Regions from separate parts of the Bacillus sp. VA13 genome, predicted to be linked through region 1. Evidence: a T-box and tRNA genes for the amino acid it is inferred to sense, from the RefSeq annotation. Region 1 holds a T-box; the other holds one or more tRNA genes.
The links. A T-box is a leader RNA that pairs with one kind of tRNA and senses whether it is charged. The one in region 1 lies ahead of tyrS (tyrosine--tRNA ligase), so its partner is inferred to be a tRNA-Tyr.
Positions count from the first base shown of each region.

Region 2: it has a tRNA-Tyr gene. The T-box ahead of tyrS (tyrosine--tRNA ligase) is inferred to sense a tRNA for this amino acid. The anticodon was not compared.

Region 1 is NZ_JBVQPP010000001.1:1,431,022-1,447,009, forward strand. It holds gene sspA (alpha type acid-soluble spore protein SspA) at 1-113, opposite strand, end outside; gene thiI (tRNA uracil 4-sulfurtransferase ThiI) at 205-1,410, opposite strand; gene AC0C66_RS07430 (cysteine desulfurase family protein) at 1,414-2,559, opposite strand; gene brnQ (branched-chain amino acid transport system II carrier protein) at 2,761-4,101, shown strand; gene ezrA (septation ring formation regulator EzrA) at 4,201-5,904, opposite strand; gene hisJ (histidinol-phosphatase HisJ) at 6,101-6,910, shown strand; gene refZ (transcriptional regulator RefZ) at 6,903-7,526, opposite strand; gene AC0C66_RS07455 (GAF domain-containing protein) at 7,653-8,144, shown strand; gene AC0C66_RS07460 (diguanylate cyclase domain-containing protein) at 8,182-9,921, opposite strand; gene rpsD (30S ribosomal protein S4) at 10,216-10,818, shown strand; gene sr7p (small protein SR7P) at 10,840-10,968, opposite strand; gene tyrS (tyrosine--tRNA ligase) at 11,099-12,367, opposite strand; T-box leader at 12,416-12,652, opposite strand; gene acsA (acetate--CoA ligase) at 12,707-14,425, opposite strand; gene acuA (acetoin utilization protein acetyltransferase AcuA) at 14,585-15,217, shown strand; gene AC0C66_RS07490 (acetoin utilization AcuB family protein) at 15,244-15,888, shown strand; gene AC0C66_RS07495 (acetoin utilization protein AcuC) at 15,885-15,988, shown strand, end outside.
Region 2 is NZ_JBVQPP010000003.1:629,183-634,092, reverse strand. It holds partial or broken rRNA gene AC0C66_RS15265 (23S ribosomal RNA) at 1-585, shown strand, start outside; rRNA gene rrf (5S ribosomal RNA) at 697-812, shown strand; tRNA gene AC0C66_RS15255 (tRNA-Asn) at 822-896, shown strand; tRNA gene AC0C66_RS15250 (tRNA-Ser) at 902-993, shown strand; tRNA gene AC0C66_RS15245 (tRNA-Glu) at 1,028-1,099, shown strand; tRNA gene AC0C66_RS15240 (tRNA-Val) at 1,109-1,184, shown strand; tRNA gene AC0C66_RS15235 (tRNA-Met) at 1,192-1,268, shown strand; tRNA gene AC0C66_RS15230 (tRNA-Asp) at 1,330-1,406, shown strand; tRNA gene AC0C66_RS15225 (tRNA-Phe) at 1,419-1,494, shown strand; tRNA gene AC0C66_RS15220 (tRNA-Thr) at 1,500-1,572, shown strand; tRNA gene AC0C66_RS15215 (tRNA-Tyr) at 1,595-1,679, shown strand; tRNA gene AC0C66_RS15210 (tRNA-Trp) at 1,685-1,758, shown strand; tRNA gene AC0C66_RS15205 (tRNA-His) at 1,783-1,858, shown strand; tRNA gene AC0C66_RS15200 (tRNA-Gln) at 1,868-1,939, shown strand; tRNA gene AC0C66_RS15195 (tRNA-Gly) at 1,988-2,062, shown strand; tRNA gene AC0C66_RS15190 (tRNA-Cys) at 2,068-2,138, shown strand; tRNA gene AC0C66_RS15185 (tRNA-Leu) at 2,146-2,234, shown strand; tRNA gene AC0C66_RS15180 (tRNA-Leu) at 2,515-2,596, shown strand; gene spo0M (sporulation control protein Spo0M) at 2,689-3,465, opposite strand; gene AC0C66_RS15170 (hypothetical protein) at 3,605-3,808, shown strand; gene AC0C66_RS15165 (spore coat protein) at 3,861-4,079, opposite strand; gene AC0C66_RS15160 (Type 1 glutamine amidotransferase-like domain-containing protein) at 4,237-4,910, shown strand, end outside.

The DNA of each region.
Region 1 (15,988 bases):
GCTCCAAGGTTTACACCGAATTCAGAAGCGATTTCTAATTTCATTTGGTCGATTGCTTGAGCAGCTCCTGGTACTAAAAGGTTGTTGCTGTTACCTGAGTTATTGTTAGCCATGTGTCTCACCTCCTTGTGAGTATAGAATGTGTTAAAACACATGGCTTCATTCAAAAAAACTTTGGTAATTGTATACAGGAGCCGGAGCGATTTAAAAGAGTTCTGCGAATTTATCGTTTGCTTCTTGTTCGCTATAAAGCGTCATTGTTTCAATGTTGTCAACCGCTTCTTGAATATACGGCTCAAAATCAACAAAGCTTTCAAAGTGTTCGATTTTTTCTTTTTTAGGTCGTGTTTTCGGACTTGGCGGCGTAAAGATCGTGCAGCAGTCTTCAAACGGCTGAATGCTTGTCTCATATGTGCCGATTTCTCGTGATTTTTCGATGATTTCTGTTTTATCCATGGCGATTAACGGACGCAAAATCGGTGTTGACGTCACCGCATTAATCGCATACATGCTTTCAAGCGTTTGGCTCGCTACCTGACCGAGGCTTTCTCCAGTAATGATGGCAAGCCCATTTCTCTTTTCTCTGATTCTGTCGGCAATTTGAAGCATGAGGCGGCGGGTTGCCGTCATTGTGTAGTTCTCAGGTATTTGTTTTTGGATGAGCTCTTGCGTTTTCGTAAACGGAACGATATGAAGCGTCATGCTTCCCCCAAAGCGGGACAGGCATTTTGCCAGATCCATTACCTTTTGTTTTGCGCGCTCGCTTGTGTACGGCGGGCTGAAGAAATGAACAGCTTCTACCGATAGTCCCCGTTTCATCGCATAAAAACCAGCCACAGGGCTGTCAAAACCGCCGGAAAGCATTAGCATCGCTTTGCCTGCAGAACCAACGGGCAGGCCGCCTGCACCTTTTTCATCGCGAATCGTCAAAAAGGTCGCTTCTTCCCTGATTTCGATTCTGAGCGGGATGTCGGGATTGCGAACATCGACCGTCAATCCTTCTGTATTTCGCAAAATATGGCCGCCGATTTCAGCGTTCATTTGATTTGTATCTAATTCAAATTGTTTATACGCTCTCTTCGTTGCGACTTTAAACGTATCACCAGGCTGATACTGATCTTCGATAGCCTGCAGAGCAGTTGCCTTAATATCATCAAGGCGGCTATCACACTTAATCGCCAGGCTGAAGCTTTGAATGCCAAACACCTGCTTTAAATGTGGAAAAAGAGCCTCAGGATCTTCTCCATTTAATGTAATCGTCATACGGTCCCGATTGGAAAAGTATTTTAAGTTCGGATAGTCTTTCAAAACGAGTCTGACGTTTTGCTTTAAGCGCTCAATAAAGCTTTTTCTGTTTTTGCCTTTGGTTGAAATTTCTCCAAAACGAATTAATATATGATCGTAATTCATGTTCTACCTCATCATTTTCTTTAATTTTTTGATGCCAGGCACAAGTGCGTTCATAAACGGTTCTGTCACATCGCTTGTCTGGCTGTAGTTTAAGCTGATTCTGATGCTGCTTCCGGCAATCTGCTCTCCCTTGCCCATCTGTAAGAGAACTTTGCTGGGCTTATGCTCTTTTGCCGAGCAGGCCGAAGTTGTTGAGACGAATATATCCTGTTCCTCAAGCATGTGTAAAAGCACCTCTGCTTTAATCCCCGGAACAGAGAAATTAATAATGTGCGGCGCACTATTCATTTGAGGCGTGTTGACAACGACACCTTCAGTTTCACTCAGCCTTTTCATAAACAATTCCTTTGCGGCAGCCATCGTGTCAAGCCTTGTTTCAAAATCAACAGCGGCAAGATTAATGGCTTTGGCAAGCGAAACCGCACCCGCAGTATGCTCCGTTCCGGCCCGAATGCCTTTTTGCTGAGAGCCGCCCGTTATCAGGGGAATAAGACGTGTTCCTTCTTTTACGATAAGCGCGCCTGTCCCCTTCAGCCCGTGAAACTTATGCCCGGAAATCGAACAAAGATCAATGCCTGCCTTTTCAATCGCCAAGGGCACTTTATAGATGCCCTGCACATAATCGACGTGAAACAAAATGTTCGGGTGCTCTTTCAGCACTTCTCCTGCCTTTTCAATAGGCTGCACCGAACCGACTTCATTGTTCACATGCATCATGCTGACAAGCACGGTATCCGGACGGATGGCTTGTTTCAGTTCTTCAATTGAAACAAATCCGTCTTCGTTCACTGAAAGATAAGTGACATCAAACCCGAATAACTCTGTCAGCTGTTCTAACGATTCCGTAACGGATGGATGTTCAATAGAAGTGGCAATGATATGTTTGCCTGCTTTTATTTTTGACAAAGCGGCTCCTTTTAAAGCCAAATTATTAGCTTCTGTAGCGCCTGACGTAAATACAATATCATAATTCTTTAGGCCTATGGCTCTTTTTATCTGATGTTTCGCTGCCTGAAGCAGCTGTTCCGTTTCAACTCCATACCGGTGCAAAGATGAGGGATTTCCAAAATATCGTCTGCTTGTTTGTTCATATGTGTTCAAGACTTCATCGTAAGGTTTGGTCGTTGAACTATTGTCTAAATATAACATCTTTTTACTCCTTTAATATGAAAGCGATACAAAATTGATTTTATATGTTACCATAACAAATTACTGCAGAAAAAGTAAATGAAATTACTATTGACTTCTTCATACATTCACCTATAATTAGATTTGTTACTTTCGTCATATTATCTGACAATTAATTGACAGAATATTCTACCATAGTGAAATTAGGAGGATTTATACGTTATGAAATCATCACTATCAGCCAAGGAAACGATCGCCATCGGGCTTATGCTCTTTGCTTTGTTCTTTGGCGCAGGAAATATGATATTTCCGCCGGAACTTGGACAAGCAGCCGGTGAAAATGTTTGGAAAGCGATGATAGGCTTTCTCGTGACGGGTGTCGGCCTGCCGCTTTTAGGTGTTGTAGCTGTTGCATTAACAGGTACAGATGCTAAAGGCCTTGCAGATAAAGCACATCCGGTCTTTGGAACCATTTTTACAGTCGTTCTGTATTTAACAATCGGACCGCTGTTTGCGATTCCGCGCACAGGCACTGTTTCTTATGAAATTGCGGCTGCACCTTTTGTAGGAGGCATGCCGGCATGGCTCACACTTCTTATTTTTACGTTTCTTTTCTTTGCTGTTACGTACTACCTGGCTTTAAACCCTACAAAGCTAGTTGACAGGATTGGCAAGGTATTAACACCTATTTTACTTGCTGTTATCGCAATCTTAGTCATCAAAAGCATCGTGACGCCGATGGGGGACATTCAGTCGCCGCTTGAAACGTATGCTTCCGGATCATTGTTTAAAGGATTTTTAGAAGGCTATAAAACAATGGATGCACTTGCTTCTATCGTGTTCGGAATTGTCGTTGTTAATGCCGTTAAGGACAGAGGCATCACCAGCCGTAAATCAGTTGCTTCCGTATGTATTAAAGCGGGACTTGTTGCCGCAGCAGGACTCGGCCTGGTTTACGTATCACTCGCCTATTTAGGAGCAACAAGCACAGATTCTGTCGGACTCCTTGGTGCAGGAAGCAAAATTTTATCAGAATCTTCACAGCACCTGTTCGGATCATTAGGAAATATCATTTTAGGCGTCGCTATCCTATTCGCGTGCTTGACAACAAGCATTGGCCTTGTCTCTTCATGCGGAAATTATTTCTCAAAGCTGATTCCTTCTTTATCTTATAAAGCCGTTGTAACGATTGTCACTGTGTTCAGCTTTATTATTTCTAACTTTGGGCTGTCAAATATTATTTTGTTCTCAGTTCCTATTTTATCAGCTATTTATCCGTTAGCAATTGTTATCATTTTGCTTTCATTTATTGAAAAATCATTTAAAGGCAGACGTGAAGTATATATTCTTTGTTTGATTGCAACTGGTATTTTCAGTATTATTGATGGCCTGAATGCCGCGAGCATTCCGCTCAGTTCTTTAAATAAAGTTCTCGGTCAATCGCTGCCGCTTTACAGCTTAGGATTTGGCTGGGTCATCCCTGCAATCATTGGAGGCATTGCCGGTTATCTGATTTCTCTTGCTACCGGTTCGAATAAAAAAACAGCTAATATCAACCAGTAAAAACAAAAAGCCTTAATGGATGTAGATCCAATAAGGCTTTTTTATATTCTGAATACATTAAAAGGCCGAGCACTCACGCGTCGGCCTTTTATATACACTTTACTGATATTGATGCTCTTTTGTCTTTTGTGATTCTATTTTTCGGACAGCACCTGGTGCAGCCTTTTCAACTGCTGCTGCTGCAATTTCATACGCTTCACTGTAATCATATTCATAAAAACGTCTTTCCGCTTCTTTCAGCTGTTCAGATAAAATATGATTCTGGCTTCTGAACCTGTTTCCGAACTGAATGATTTTTTCAATGAGGATCACCTGCTCGACAAGTTCCTCTGATTCCCTGCTTGCCCTGTTGACGATATCTTCTGCTTGCTTTAAATGGGCTCCGGCTTCTTCCATGTTTAATGGAAGTTCGTTTAGTTGATTGACTGTTTCTTGAATATGATGATATGCGTTTTCCAGCATCTCTTGAATATGACTCGGAATGCCTGGAATATTGCTTGTCTTCAGCAGTCTTGCTGTCTCAGAAATTGTTTTTTTCAAATTGCTGAGCGTCTCTCTTGCCTGAAGCTCTTCTTTTCTCAGCGCTTGCAGATTTTCACGGTATTCGGCATGCTCTTTTTTCACTTCTTCAATCTTCTTCTCTATTGAAGCAACTTCTTCTACTAAAAGTGAGTAGGCGACGTGCTCTGCATCGAGCTTATCTTTAACGGATGAGAGCAGCTTGCCAATTTCATCAAGGCGCTTTTCAAAAGCCTGCTGTTTACCGAGCTCGCCAGCTGTCAGCCTGTAGCTTTCCTTCACCAGCTCAGTTTCCGCCTTTGTATCCTCTTTCTCTTCTATCAGCTTGTCATAAGCAATGATCAATTCAGGCATTTTGCTTAGCACAGATTGGCCGGCTTCGACTTCGCCCTCCAGCTGCTGATAAACAGATTGAATATTTTCGTCTATGAGCTGCAGGATTGCGGATGCTTCATCAATATCCAGCTCAGTCATCAAGACATGTTCCGCCCGTTTCAGCTGATTTGACAGATTTTCTAATTCCTTATCAAGCTGGATATGCTCAAGCTTATACCCTTTCTCTTTCATTTCGCGATAGCCGTCTTTGAGCTTTGCAATCTGGCCTGGCACCGTCTGCTTGCAGTCAGCCAACAGCTTCGGCACGTCATCTATGTATGACTGAAGCCGATCAAGATTGCGATCCTGCTCAAGCAGCACTTTACGTGCAGTAATATAGTTTCCGCCTTCTGTTTCTTCTTCAAATTGTTTGATTCCGCTCCAAATTTCGTCAAGATCCTTTTCAAGGCTGTCATAAAGCTCTCCGTAAAGGTGGCTGTAAGCCAGCAGGTTTTTTCTCGATTTTGAATAGCGTTCTCTCACCTGTTCAATCTCTTCACGGCTCTTTTCCTCACTTGTGACGAGGTCGCTGATTTCGCGAAGAATCTTTTCAATGTTCGATTCCGCCGCTGTCAGCAAGTCGTCGATATGAACGAGCACTTGATTGGCCTTTTTAAAACGGTATTTGTCTGCATTTTCCTCGGCATCATAAAGGAGCTCTTCAACTTTCGGCATGTGGGCTGTGACAATCTCATCCCATTCTTCACGCCACTTCTCAAAGAACTCTTCTGTCTGACCCGTCATTTTTAAGTGTTTAATTTTGGACATTTCTTCCACAATCGACCGGTTTAGAATTTCAATCTTCCACGATTCCAGCCGGTCAATTTCAGCGTAGATTTTTTTCCTGAAAAAGTAGCCTGCCGCAAACAGCGCGAGCAGTACAATTAATAATCCAATGACAAACTCCATAATGAGCCCCCTTGCTGTTAACCTTAATCTGTCAGGGTGTTTTATTTATTCAGAAAGATTTCAGGATATGTATTGAGAAAAACTGTCGTTTTCATTGTTATTATGATACCATGTAACCAACATTTTTTGACCAGAAATCAAAAACTTTTTGTGCAAAATCGGCAGGATTTGACTATTTTTTCATGGAGTGACGCCAATGCAAAAGCGAGACGGACATATTCACACACCATTTTGCCCTCACGGCTCAAATGACACACTCAGACAATATGCAGAAGAAGCCTTAAAAAAAGGCTTTGATTCGATTACTTTTACCGAACACGCCCCATTGCCGCCCTCTTTTACTGATCCGACACCGCTGAAAGACAGCGCGATGGCACAAGCCTCTCTGGAGCGCTATATCAACGAAATCTCCCGATTAAAGAAAGAATATCGCGGACAGCTTGCCATACGGACGGGGCTTGAGGTCGATTATATTGCTGAATTTGAAGACGAAATTACATTATTCCTGGACACATACGGGCCATATTTAGATGACAGCATCCTATCCGTTCATTTTTTGCGCGCAGGTTCTTCCTATCTGTGCCTTGATTATGATGAGCATACCTTTAAGGAGCTGATTTCAGCCTGCGGGAGCATTGAAGCTGTATATGAACAGTATTACCGCAGCATCTATTCTTCCATTGTAGCATCTCTCGGCTCTAATAAGCCAAAAAGAGTCGGTCATATCACACTCGTTCAAAAATTCATCAAGCTGTTTCCATACAGCATGTCTGAACATATTCGCGGACTCGTTTCTCAGTGCCTGAGTGCCATAGAAGAAAACGGAATGGAGCTCGACTTCAATACTTCCGGCTTAAGAAAAACGTACGCTGGCAGCGTTTATATCGAGGATTGGATGCTGAATGAAGCGAAGCAAAAGAAAATCCCGCTTGTGTTTGGGTCTGATGCCCATCAAGCGGGAGATGTCGGATACGCATATGAGACGTTTTTGAAGGGTGCTAATTGATAAGCGCCACGTCTCCTGTCCGGAAGACGCTCCTGATCCAAATTTTGATTTCTTCAAAGTACATTTTATAAAAATACGGCTCGTGCGGCTGCATGTAGAGCACTTCTGAAATATATTGAGGCTGGAGATATGGCATCATTAAGAGAGATTTTAATTGAAGAATAAAATGGGGCAGCGGCAGCGTTAAATGTTCACGCTGTTTTTCTCCTTCCTCAATGATCAGCTGGAAGATATACTTTTCCTTCATTAGATATGTCGACATAATTTCCCTGATTAACGTGGAGTCAATCGTGACTTCCCGGTAGACAAAACGAGTTAATTGACGATGATTATGCTGATAGGATAAAATATCGAAAACCAGTTGGAGAAGCTGTTCTTGTGTGCTTTGAGAAGAGATATTGCCTGCCGCTGTTTCAAGCGTTTTGCTGTAGCCTTCGTAAAACTCTGAAACTAAGTGTTCCATCAAACCTCCTTTACCTTTAAAATAGTAGGAGATGTGCGCAACATTTACATCAGCTGACTTTGCAATTTCACGGACAGACGTGCCAGAAAATCCTTTTTGGTTAAAGAGCATGACAGCAGATTCAATAATTTTGTCTTTGGTGCTTACTTTCATACGGCTCACTCCTTCCTCTTTGTACTATTCAAGCAGAAGGCCGCTGTTCCTGTAAGAACTTATCGACAAATGCCGGCAGAAAAGCCGGAAATTTGTTTTATATTATAGAAAAAGTGAGGGTTTTCCATGTTCCATGTCGAAAAACAATCTGGAGATAAAGAAAAAGACTATCAGCTTCTGCTAAAACAGCTCGAAGCCATGACCGAAGACGAGACAGATCAAATTGCAAACTATGCAAATGCCTCAGCGCTTCTGTATCATTCTTTGCCTGAAGTAAACTGGGCTGGTTTCTATTTTGCCAAAGAAGAGGACGGACAGCTTGTGTTAGGGCCGTTCCAAGGTCTGCCGGCATGTGTTCGGATTCCTTTCGGCAGAGGCGTTTGCGGTACAGCGTATGCAAACGGAAAAGTGGAGCGTGTTGAGGATGTAAACGCGTTTCCGGGACATATCGCTTGCGATGCAGCGTCCCAATCAGAAATTGTGCTTCCGATTCATGTAGGCGGAAAAGTTGTCGGCGTCCTGGACATCGACAGCCCAGTGAAAAACCGTTTCGACGAAATTGATGAAAAATACTTATCACAATTTGCCGAAACGCTTGAAAAAGCGTTAGCACAGTAATATAAAAGCCCAAAACTGATATTGTTTTGGGCTTTTTTTATTTTATTGATTCGTGAATCATCAAGCGGTTTTTTCCGCTTCGTTTTGCGCTGTAGAGCGCTTCATCAGCCTCATGCACAAGCTCTTTCAGAGATTTTCTTTTTTCTGCCGTCCAGCAGGAGATGCCGCATGAAATGGTTACCTCGGGTTTCGTATTTTTTCTGACCGCATAAACCAATCGCTCAGTAATCCGTTTACCCACCGCAACCGGCACATTCGGCAAATAAATCGCCAGCTCTTCGCCTCCCCAGCGGGCGCCTACATCATGCTTTCGGATGTTGCTTTTAATCACCGAAGCGACTTGAATTAAAATCTCGTCCCCAGTCTGATGACCGTACGTATCATTTACATTCTTGAAATTATCAATATCTACAAGAATAAAGACACCCTTTTGGTGGATTTTCATGCTGTATTGAATTTTTTCATCTAAATACACCCTTGAATACAGTTCAGTCAGCTGATCTGTTTTCACGAGATGCTCAAGGCGGTCGCGGAGCATCGAATTGGTTACAGCCAGCGTTGCGTGATGAATCAGCGCTTGAAACAGCTTGTACATTTCAAATGTAAAAGCGTACAGTTCCTGTTTTAATAAAACCGCAAAGCCTAAAAGCCGGTCATTCTCAATCATCGGAGCGGCCATCAGCGAGCCGTAGCCGGCCTTTCCAAAAACAGACTGGCCATTTCCGATGAAAACCCCTTTTTCACCTTCATACAGCTTTTCTTTCAACTCATGATAAAAATCAGATGGCTTCGCTTCTTTAAAAAACACTGTGCTGCCAGGGAGCAATGTTAGCTTTTCAAAATGGTCTATATGAAAAAACCCCACTTCATCCGCCTGAAATGATTCTGCCATTCTCACAGCCAGATCATTCATCGTATCGGTCAATGTCAGCCTCTGATTCAGGCGGCGTGACGTTTCATTGATCAATTCCAAATTTGCGATGCTTGCTTTGGATTGTTCATAGAGCTGGGCATTTTCAAACGCTTTTCCCGCCGCGTTTGCGATCAGCGACATTTCATCAAGGTAGACGTCAGTAATCAAACTGCCGCCCGTTCCTTCAACCATCAACACACCGTACGTTCCCTGCTGTCCTTTGATCGGAATGTAGGCGGCTGATTCATTCTTCCGCAAAATATCCCCGGACAAATACACTTTGAGAGCAAAGGAATCGGATTTTTCCCCTTCCATATACAGTTCTTTTGCAGGAATACCTAAACATTGATCTTGGTCGTGCGAAATAAACAATGAAAACTCAAAAGGAGAAAACGTGCGGGTCAAGCTTTCTAAAAGCTGCTTCAGCACCTCTGTCTGATCAAGCAGTGAATGGAACAGCTCTGTCATTTTGTATATCTTTTTTTGATAGATCGTTTTGATATAGAGCCTTTCCTGTTTCATAGACTGGTTTAAAAATGAAACAACCACGTCCGCAAGCCCTTCAGGAATCTCTCCATCCTGCCTGCATGTAAGATGAAAGCGCCTGCCGGAGCCGTCCTCAATCATATAAAATGAAGCGTTTATTTTCGAAGCGGAAAAATGTAATTCATCATCTGCCAGTTTTGCCGCAGAGTCAGATGGTGACGGTGTAAGCGAAACACAAAGGGATGAAAAATAGGTTTGAATAGCCGAAGTCAGCCATATGAATGAGTCGGTGAATGTGACTTTTTCAGATTTGGTTAATAAAAAATCGAGCATATGATAATGAAAGGCGGATAATTGTTCTTTTGTTTGTTCTACCATGTTTTTATCACCTAAAAGTTTACCACTAATTTTTGTTTATTATATCATAAACAGCGAAGCAGTAATGGAGATATGGTTGACTTCAAAACAAATAAATTATATAATGACCTTTGTGTGAAATATTGCAGCCTTTTTGTTCAGCTTCTATGTTTTCATTTTGTTCCTTATCCATAAGGTGTATCGTGTAACTCTCTGCTGCTGGAGCGAGGATACATGAAAACAAAATGTACATGGTCGAATAGAGCAGACGGTTTTTATTTTCCACAAAAATAAAACCAAAGGAGGAGTCACATTATGGCTCGCTATACAGGTCCATCTTGGAAACTGTCCCGCCGTCTAGGAATCTCTCTTAGCGGTACAGGAAAAGAATTAGAAAAACGCCCTTACGCTCCAGGTCCACACGGTCCAGGACAACGTAAAAAATTATCAGAATACGGTTTGCAATTGCAAGAAAAGCAAAAGCTTCGTCACATGTACGGTGTAAACGAACGCCAATTCCGCACTTTGTTTGACAAAGCTGGCAAACTAGCTGGTAAACACGGTGAAAACTTCATGATTCTTTTAGATTCTCGTCTTGATAACGTTGTGTACAAGCTAGGTTTAGCACGTACTCGCCGTCAAGCTCGCCAGTTGGTTAACCACGGTCACATTCTTGTAGACGGAAGCCGCGTTGACATCCCGTCTTACCAAGTAAAACCTGGTCAAACAATCGGTGTTCGCGAAAAATCAAGAAACCTTTCTATCATCAAAGAATCTGTTGAAGTGAACAACTTCGTTCCTGAATACCTTACTTTCGATGCTGAAAAGCTTGAAGGTACTTTCACTCGTCTTCCTGAGCGTTCTGAACTTGCTCCGGAAATTAACGAAGCGCTTATCGTTGAGTTCTACTCTCGTTAATCGTTTTAAAAACCCCTGCCGCTATGCGGTCGGGGTTTTTTTATCGTCTGTTTCGTCTTTTGCCTCTTGCTGGCCAACACTATCTCGCGCCTGCTGCTCCCAATAATCCCGCTGCAGCCTTTCTTTTGCAATCGTAAACATGAGATTCACGGTGAGCGCTCCTTTCTGTTAAAAGGTGGTGATTGATCGTGTTTGCCCTATCTAATATACTCTTTTCCTGTCTTTCCTATGCGCTAAACAAAAAAAGATCCTTTGCCCTTAGCGGCAAAGGATTTTTTTCTTATTTATAAGTTACAAGGAAGTATTTTTTCTTCCCGCGGCGCAGGACAGTAAATTGGCCTTCGATGCGGTCTTCATCCGATAAGATATAATTCATTTCCGTCTGGCGTTCGCCGTTAATGTAAACAGCTCCGTTTTGAATGTCTTCACGGGCTTGGCGTTTAGATGGAGATAATTTAGATTGCACCAATACATCTACAAGTGATAGCTCTTGGCTGCTGTCAGCTTCCATAGATGGAACATCTTTAAAGCCGACTTTTACGTCTTGGGCAGAAAGCTCTTTAATATTGCCGCTGAACAACGCTTGGGAGATGTTGATAGCCTGCTCAAGCGCCTCACGTCCATGAACGAGCGCTGTCACTTCTTCTGCCAGGCGTTTTTGCGCTTCACGCTTTTCAGGCGCCGTTTCTGTTTTCTCAGCGTATACTTCAATTTCCTCTTTTGATAGGAACGTAAAGTATTTTAAGTATTTCACAACGTCACGGTCATCTGTGTTGATCCAGAATTGATAGAATTCATACGGCGATGTTTTTTCCTTATCAAGCCAGATGGCGCCGCCTTCCGTTTTTCCGAACTTCGTGCCGTCTGCTTTTGTGACAAGCGGAATGGTAAGGCCGAACGCTTTTGCTCCTTCTTCTTCTGATTTTCTGATCAGTTCAAGACCAGCTGTGATGTTGCCCCACTGATCGCTTCCGCCGATTTGCAGCTTACAGTTTTTGTCTCTGTACAGATTTAAGAAATCATAAGATTGAAGAATCATGTAGCTGAATTCCGTGTATGAAATGCCTGATTCAATTCTTGAGCTGACCGTGTCTTTTGCCAGCATGTAATTGATGCCGAAGTTTTTACCGACATCACGAAGGAAGTCGATCACATTCATTTTGCCGATCCAGTCAAAGTTGTTCGCGATGACAGCAGGATTTTCTGCAGCATCAAAATCCAGAAATCTGGACAGCTGGTTTTTGATTTTTTGGGACCATTCGGATACGATGTCAGCAGTATTTAATGTACGCTCCGCTTTTTTTCCGCTCGGATCGCCAATAAGGCCCGTCGCCCCGCCCACAAGCGCAATCGGATGATGCCCCGCAAGCTGGAAACGGCGAAGTGTTAAAATAGGCAGCAGGTGTCCGATATGCAAGCTGTCTGCTGTTGGATCAAAGCCTGAGTACAGGCGGATTTTTTCTTCATTCAGCTGTTTATTTAATCCCTCTTCATCCGTCATTTGCTGAATCAATCCGCGGAAGGATAAGTCTTCAAGTAAGTTTGTCATGAGATAAAGCTCCTTTTTTGTTAAAATAAAAACGCCCCTTCGTTTACACGAAGGGACGATTAATTATCGCGGTACCACCCTACTAATAAGAGAATGCAAACATTCGTCTTATCACTTTGCCTGATAACGGATCAGGTCCGTTCTTTCACTACTGAAAGCCTGGCCGGCTTTGTTTGCAAAAGCGGTTCATGAGTGTATTCGAGATATCCGTCTGTGCTGATTTTCACCGGCCATCAGCTCTCTGGAACGTAAGGATATTCTACTTGTCTCAATCTTTACCTTTTCATATGAAGCTATATCATTTTTAACATAAATAAAATCCCGTGTCAACGTCGCCTTTTAATCCTCCATCGTTGATAGATCTCCAGCCGGCAGATTGAGCTCCCACGCCTTCAGCACGCGTCTCATGATCTTTCCGCTCCGGGTTTTCGGAAGCTTATCTTTAAATTCAATTTCACGCGGAGCCGCATGGGCTGCAAGACCCTGTTTCACAAATAGGCGGATCTCTTCTTTCAGTTTATCGGACGGCTCAAACCCTTCTCTGAGTGCGATAAAAGCTTTAATGATTTCTCCCCGCACCGGATCGGGCTTTCCGATCACGCCTGCTTCTGCAATGGCCGGATGTTCGACAAGCTTGCTTTCCACTTCAAATGGGCCGACGCGCTCACCGGAGGTCATTATGACGTCATCAACTCTGCCTTGGAACCAGAAATACCCTTCATCATCCATATAAGCAGAATCACCAGACACATACCAGCCGCCCGGCATGAAATACGATTCGTACTTTTCAGGGTTATTCCAAATGGTATGCATCATGGAAGGCCAGCCCTTTTTAATGGCGAGATTGCCCATTCGGTACGGAGGAAGCTCGTTGCCCTGATTGTCAACGATTGCTGCCTCCACACCGGGAATCGGCTTACCCATTGAGCCTGGTTTGATATCCATGCAAGGATAGTTGCAGATGAGCTGACTGCCCGTTTCTGTCATCCACCATGTATCATGGATTCGCTTGTTAAAGACTTTGTGTCCCCATCTGATGACTTCCGGATTTAACGGTTCACCGACACTAAGCACATGCCGGAGTGATGTTAAATCATATTTTGCAGCCATCTCATCTCCCGCTCCCATCAGCATTCGAAACGCGGTCGGCGCGCTGTACCAGACGTTGACGCCAAGCTGCTCAATCGTTCCATACCAGCTTTCCGGGCTGAAACGGCCGCCAACGATGACATTTGTCGCTCCATTCAGCCACGGTGCAAAAATGCCGTATACCGTACCTGTCACCCAGCCCGGATCAGCTGTGCACCAGTAAATGTCTTCTTCCTTTAAATCAAGGACCCACTTTCCTGTCTGATATTGCTGAATCATCGCTTCATGGACATGAAGCACACCCTTTGGCGTTCCAGTGGACCCAGATGTATAGTGGAGCAGATAGCCGTCTTTTTTGTCCATCCATTCGATATCCAATCTTGTGCTCTCCTGTTTTGCCGCTTCATCATAATTGATGATGTTTGTGCCGCTCTCAGCCTCTCCGCCGACTACGAATATATGCTGTAAGTGAGGCAGTTGTTCAGCCGGTATTCTTTCCAGCAGCTCAGGCGTTGTGACAACAACCTTCGCCTCGCTGTTTTCAAGCCGGTCCTTCACCGCTCCCTCCATAAATGCTTCGAACAGCGGCCCGGCGATGGCGCCAATTTTGATAGCGCCAAGCATAATAAAATAAAGCTCGGGTGATCTCGGCATAAAGATAAAAACGCGGTCCCCTTTTTCCACATCTCCATACCGTTTCAGCACATTCCCGGCTCTGTTTGATTCTTCCTTCATTTCTTTAAATGTGTATTTTTCATCCCGGTTTGCGTCTTTATAATAAAGCGCTACTTTGTTTTTTCGAAACGATTCGGCATGACGGTCAATCGCTTCATACGCAGCATTTAGTTTCCCTGTCTCATGCCAGGAGAAATGTTTCTCTGCCTCGGCCCAATCAAAATGCCGGTACGTTTCTTCATAATTTTTTAAATGATAATCCCCTTCCACTGCTGGTAACGCTTTCAAATTCATGCCCAAACATCCCCCTTTGCTGAAGTTGTCACATTTATTATAGTATATATTCATATTCTTCTCAATTTTTAAAATATAAACCATGTTGAAAACGCTTTATAATTTGTTATTCTTAAAGAAGGCATGTATTTTTATAAGAATTGATGGGACGGTGGATCAGTGGAACATCATAAAACATACCATTCAGCAAACATCAAAACAGCAACCGGCTCCTTACTGATAGAAGGGCCTGTCTCTCCAGAGGATTTAGCAGGTTACGAGTTTCATAACGATTTAACCGCATTTCGCCCGCCCCGTGAGCAGCATGAAGCACTAGTCGATATTGCAGGCCTTCCCGAAGGACGCATTATTATTGCCAGAGATGGCCGAACCATTGTCGGCTATGTGACGTATTTATATCCTGACCCGCTCGAAAGATGGTCTGAAGGAAATATGGAGGATTTGCTTGAGCTCGGTGCCATCGAGGTTGCGCCGGCCTATCGGGGATGTTCTGTCGGAAAGACGCTTCTGACCGTCAGCATGATGGATGAACAAATGGAAAACTATATCGTGATGACGACGGAATATTACTGGCATTGGGATTTAAAAGGGATGAAAAAAGATGTGTGGGAATACAGAAAGATTATGGAAAAGATGATGAATGCAGGCGGATTGGTCTGGTTTGCAACGGATGAGCCGGAGATCAGCTCCCACCCTGCAAACTGTCTGATGGCCCGCATCGGAAAAAACGTCAGCCAAGAATCAATTGAACAATTTGACAGGCTCCGTTTTTATCATCGTTATATGTATTAACTGACACTGACAAAGGGGAAAAAATAATGATTGTTGAGCAAATCATGAAAAGGGATGTCATTACATTAACGAAGATGGATACGCTTGAAACAGCAATATGCAAACTGAAGGAGTTCCATATCAGGCATCTGCCTGTTGTAGACGAAGACCGCCATGTGATCGGCATGATTACAGACAGAGACATGAAACAGGCCAGCCCGAGTATTTTTGAAGAAAGCAAACGGAGCCGATTTCTCACACGAAGCGTAGATTCAATTATGAAAAAAGATATCGTCTGCGCCCACCCGTTAGATTTTGTCGAAGAAATATCTGTTGTGTTCTACGAGCATGGAATCGGCTGTCTCCCAGTGGTGCAGCATCAAAAATTAGTAGGCATTTTGACAAAAACCGATTTGCTGCGGACGTTTGTCAAATTGACAGGAGCTGACCAGCCGGGATCGCAAATCGAAATAAAAGTAAACGACATCACCAAAAGCCTCGCGGAGATCAGCAGTCTTTGCCAAGACCTCCAAGTGAAAATATTAAGCGTGCTTGTTTATCCGCATGATGATCCCGGTGTAAAAGTGCTTGTCTTCCGTGTAAAAACGATGAATCCGCTGCCGTTTTTGCAGGCATTACAAAGAAATGGGCACCACGTCATATGGCCGTCAGAGCAAAGGGATCTGCTATGAGAGACAGTGTATTTATCTATTCTCCATCGTATCAAACCTATATGTTTCATCAAGAACATCCATTTAATCAGCAGCGGGTTCTGTTAACATACGATTTGCT
Region 2 (4,910 bases), on a different contig from region 1:
TTCGCAGAGTGTAAAGGCACAAGGGAGCTTGACTGCGAGACCTACAAGTCGAGCAGGGACGAAAGTCGGGCTTAGTGATCCGGTGGTTCCGCATGGAAGGGCCATCGCTCAACGGATAAAAGCTACCCCGGGGATAACAGGCTTATCTCCCCCAAGAGTCCACATCGACGGGGAGGTTTGGCACCTCGATGTCGGCTCATCGCATCCTGGGGCTGTAGTCGGTCCCAAGGGTTGGGCTGTTCGCCCATTAAAGCGGTACGCGAGCTGGGTTCAGAACGTCGTGAGACAGTTCGGTCCCTATCCGTCGCGGGCGCAGGAAATTTGAGAGGAGCTGTCCTTAGTACGAGAGGACCGGGATGGACGCACCGCTGGTGTACCAGTTGTTCTGCCAAGGGCATCGCTGGGTAGCTATGTGCGGACGGGATAAGTGCTGAAAGCATCTAAGCATGAAGCCCCCCTCAAGATGAGATTTCCCATTCCGCAAGGAAGTAAGATCCCTGAAAGATGATCAGGTTGATAGGTCTGAGGTGGAAGTGTGGCGACACATGGAGCTGACAGATACTAATCGATCGAGGACTTAACCCACATTTTGAATGATGTCACACCTGTTATCTAGTTTTGAGAGAATAAGTTTTTTCAAAAAATACTTGATTTTCTCAAGAATACATAGTATAATGTTAAATGTCACTGAAATTGTCTGGTGATGATGGCGAAGAGGTCACACCCGTTCCCATACCGAACACGGAAGTTAAGCTCTTCAGCGCCGATGGTAGTCGGGGGTTTCCCCCTGTGAGAGTAGGACATCGCCAGGCAGACTTCATTCCGCAGTAGCTCAGTGGTAGAGCTATCGGCTGTTAACCGATCGGTCGTAGGTTCGAATCCTACCTGCGGAGCCATTATTGGAGAGCTGTCCGAGTGGTCGAAGGAGCACGATTGGAAATCGTGTAGGCGGTCAACTCCGTCTCAAGGGTTCGAATCCCTTGCTCTCCGCCACTGATACTTATACATAATTACATTTGAAAGTCTGGGCCCGTTGGTCAAGCGGTTAAGACACCGCCCTTTCACGGCGGTAACACGGGTTCGAATCCCGTACGGGTCATTATATGATGGAGGATTAGCTCAGCTGGGAGAGCATCTGCCTTACAAGCAGAGGGTCGGCGGTTCGAGCCCGTCATCCTCCACCATTATCATCGCGGGGTGGAGCAGTTCGGTAGCTCGTCGGGCTCATAACCCGAAGGTCGCAGGTTCAAATCCTGCCCCCGCAACCAAATATATAAATGATATAAGAAGTGCCCGAAGGGTGCAGCCAAAATTATTTTATACAAATATGGTCCGGTAGTTCAGTTGGTTAGAATGCCTGCCTGTCACGCAGGAGGTCGCGGGTTCGAGTCCCGTCCGGACCGCCATTTAAATAACAAGGCTCGGTAGCTCAGTTGGTAGAGCAACGGACTGAAAATCCGTGTGTCGGCGGTTCGATTCCGTCCCGAGCCACCACCTATGCCGGTGTAGCTCAATTGGTAGAGCAACTGACTTGTAATCAGTAGGTTGGGGGTTCAAGTCCTCTTGCCGGCACTGTTTTTTCAAAACTTAATGTGGAGGGGTAGCGAAGTGGCTAAACGCGGCGGACTGTAAATCCGCTCCCTCAGGGTTCGGCAGTTCGAATCTGCCCCCCTCCACCATTTATAGGGGCATAGTTTAACGGTAGAACAGAGGTCTCCAAAACCTCCGGTGTGGGTTCGATTCCTACTGCCCCTGCCAAATTTATGACATCTTGAGATTATGGCGGTTGTGGCGAAGTGGTTAACGCACCAGATTGTGGCTCTGGCACTCGTGGGTTCGATTCCCATCAATCGCCCCATATTATCATTGGGCTATAGCCAAGCGGTAAGGCAACGGACTTTGACTCCGTCATGCGTTGGTTCGAATCCAGCTAGCCCAGTCTCACTTTTTATATTAATTGCATATGATGTATGAAGTCCCTTAAGATGCGGAAGTAGTTCAGTGGTAGAACACCACCTTGCCAAGGTGGGGGTCGCGGGTTCGAATCCCGTCTTCCGCTCCAATTACGGCGGCATAGCCAAGTGGTAAGGCAGAGGTCTGCAAAACCTTTATCCCCGGTTCGAATCCGGGTGTCGCCTTTCTTTTGCCGGGGTGGTGGAATTGGCAGACACACAGGACTTAAAATCCTGCGGTAGGTGACTACCGTGCCGGTTCAAGTCCGGCCCTCGGCACCAATTTTACTTACATGGTAAGTTGAATTGGTGTTTGTGTTTTATCATTATAACTAATCATATTAATGATCTACTTGTGTAGATCATTTTTTTATTGTTTTGATTTATGCAGCTAAGTTACGTTCCGATACATGATCATAAAGCTGCTTGAGTTATTATGTTTAGTTAAGTCTCTTAATCCTTTTTTATTTTATATTTCCAAAAAAACTTTTTTGAAATACGTTGACACTTTGTAAGATCCATGATATATTTATATTCGTCGGTTAGATACGACGTAAAACTTGCCGGTGTGGCGGAATTGGCAGACGCGCACGACTCAAAATCGTGTTCCTTCTGGAGTGTCGGTTCGACCCCGACCACCGGTATACTTGAAAAAAACCTGTTTCTTATACAGAAACGGGTTTTTATTTTTTATCAAAGAAAAGGAGCCTATCTTAATTGAGGCTCCTTTTATCATTCACTCAGCGTATTGGTCTATGATCTCTTCTAGTACCTCTTTAAGCTCTTCTGCATCTTCAAGCTCTGATTGGCTGAAACGGACGCGTACAAGCTGTTCTCCGTCATTATACATCTCTTCCAGCCATCCTCGCAGGCCTCTTGCCCTGCGGTCGACTTCGAAAATGATTTCTAAACCATTTTCGTCTAAAAGGAAAATAAGCTCTAATTCCTCAAGCATCTGACGATAGTAGCCTGATGTCGGAATGAACTCAAATTCTTGAACGAACGGAAGGCGGCGTTGGAAGTAGGGCGCTTGTTCGCAGTCTGCTTCGTTAAGACGGAAACCTAGGTTTTCGATTGCTTCCAGCACACTTTCAATCCAAGGGTGCGCTTCAACGAAAATGCGGTCTTGGTCGGATTTATCGATACCGCCTTGTATATCAAGGTCTGTCACTACGGCGACCTCTACTTTCCCTACAGTAATCGGTGTATCAAGAGGGAGGGTGAATGAGAACGGAAATTGCTGCTCTTCTCCAGGCTGAATGGTGAATGAACCAGTGACCTGAAAAGAATGAATTGTAGCGTATTTCCGGTGTTCTTCATCGTCTTTTACAATGACGTACCGTGTGTTAAGCTGTAAATCAATATAGCGGATGTCCTGAGCGATTTTCCCGCCTTTGACATGGACAGTTCCCCGTACTTCTTCTCCTGGATAATATGCGTCTTTCTCTAAAATTGTATCTACTTTTGCAGCACCGATACCGGCACTTGCTGCGAGCTTCTTAAAAAATGACATGTTAGATCTTCCCCTTTTTCTTTTTCTCAACAGATATACGTAAGAAGGAAGAAAAAAGATTCATTTGATTCATACTTTTTACCTATTATTCGTCCGGCCTAGGGACAGACTAAGAATACTATTGAAAGCAAAGGAGCGGATTGAAATGGATAAAGAAAGTATGGTTGCTGATGAATTACACAGAATGTTTTTGGCTGGTGAGCTGCAAATCACGGTAGAGGAGGATATAAACAATATTTCCGAAAGGCTTAGAAACGGTGATCTCAGTTTAGACCGATTAAGCGGTGAAGACGCGTTTATAAAAGAAACGGTAAACGAGGCTTTAAGAAGAGTGGAGCAATAAAAGGGAGAGACGGGATCTGAAAGATGAGATTCCGTCTTTTTTTGTGACTTTGTTACAGTTCTCTGCAAGATAAAAGCAAATCGATTTGAAATGGCTTACTCAGGAGCCAGCCTTTTTCCATCAGAAGTTCAGATAGTTCCCCATGCAGATGAACAGCTGCATCTAATTGATCATGCAACGCTGTTCGGAGGTCGGGGTTTGCAGTTTCCGTTATTGCGACAGTGTACTTTTTAATGATGATTTGTATTGTCGTTAAGCAATCAAGAATCATTATAGGTATGATTGGGGTTGAAAAATCGTTCAATGCCTTCACCGCCTGTTAGTGGGTTTTATCTTTTAGATCTTCCTATTGAGAAGTATTTAGCCTTGTTTCATGGATTTATACAAAATGCTATAATGATTAACAAATTTTTTCGGGGAGTGGGATGATGAAACAGATTATTGCGATGGGCGGCGGGGGTTTTTCGATGGAACCGGAAAATTTGTCCCTCGATCAATATATCATCAATCAATCGGGACGGAAGTCGCCTCGCATTTGTTTTTTGCCGACGGCGAGCGGTGATTCCCAAAACTATATTCAGCGGTTTTATCATGCTTTTCAAACACTGGATTGTGTGCCGTCTCATTTATCCTTATTTAAGCCGCCGACAACAGACTTCATTTCTTTTGTTATGGAAAAGGACGTGATTTATGTTGGCGGGGGAAATACGCGGAATATGCTTGTGCTGTGGAAGGAATGGGGGCTGGATCTTATTCTCAGAGAGGCATGGAAGAACGGGGTGATTTTAGCTGGATTAAGTGCCGGTGCGATCTGCTGGTTTGAAGAAGGAGTGACAGATTCGGCAGGACCGCTGACAAGTATGAAAAGTTTAGGTTTTTTGCAAGGGAGCTTTTGTCCTCATTATGACGGTGAAAAGAACCGGAGGCCGATATACCATCAGTTGATATCTAACGAATTCTTGTGCGATGGCTATGCGGCGGACGATGGAGCGGCTCTCCATTTCATAAATGATCAGCTGTTTCAGACTGTGAGTTCAAGACCGGGTGCAAAGGCATATCGGGTGATGAGGGGTGAACATGAGATTTCTGAAATCCCGCTGCG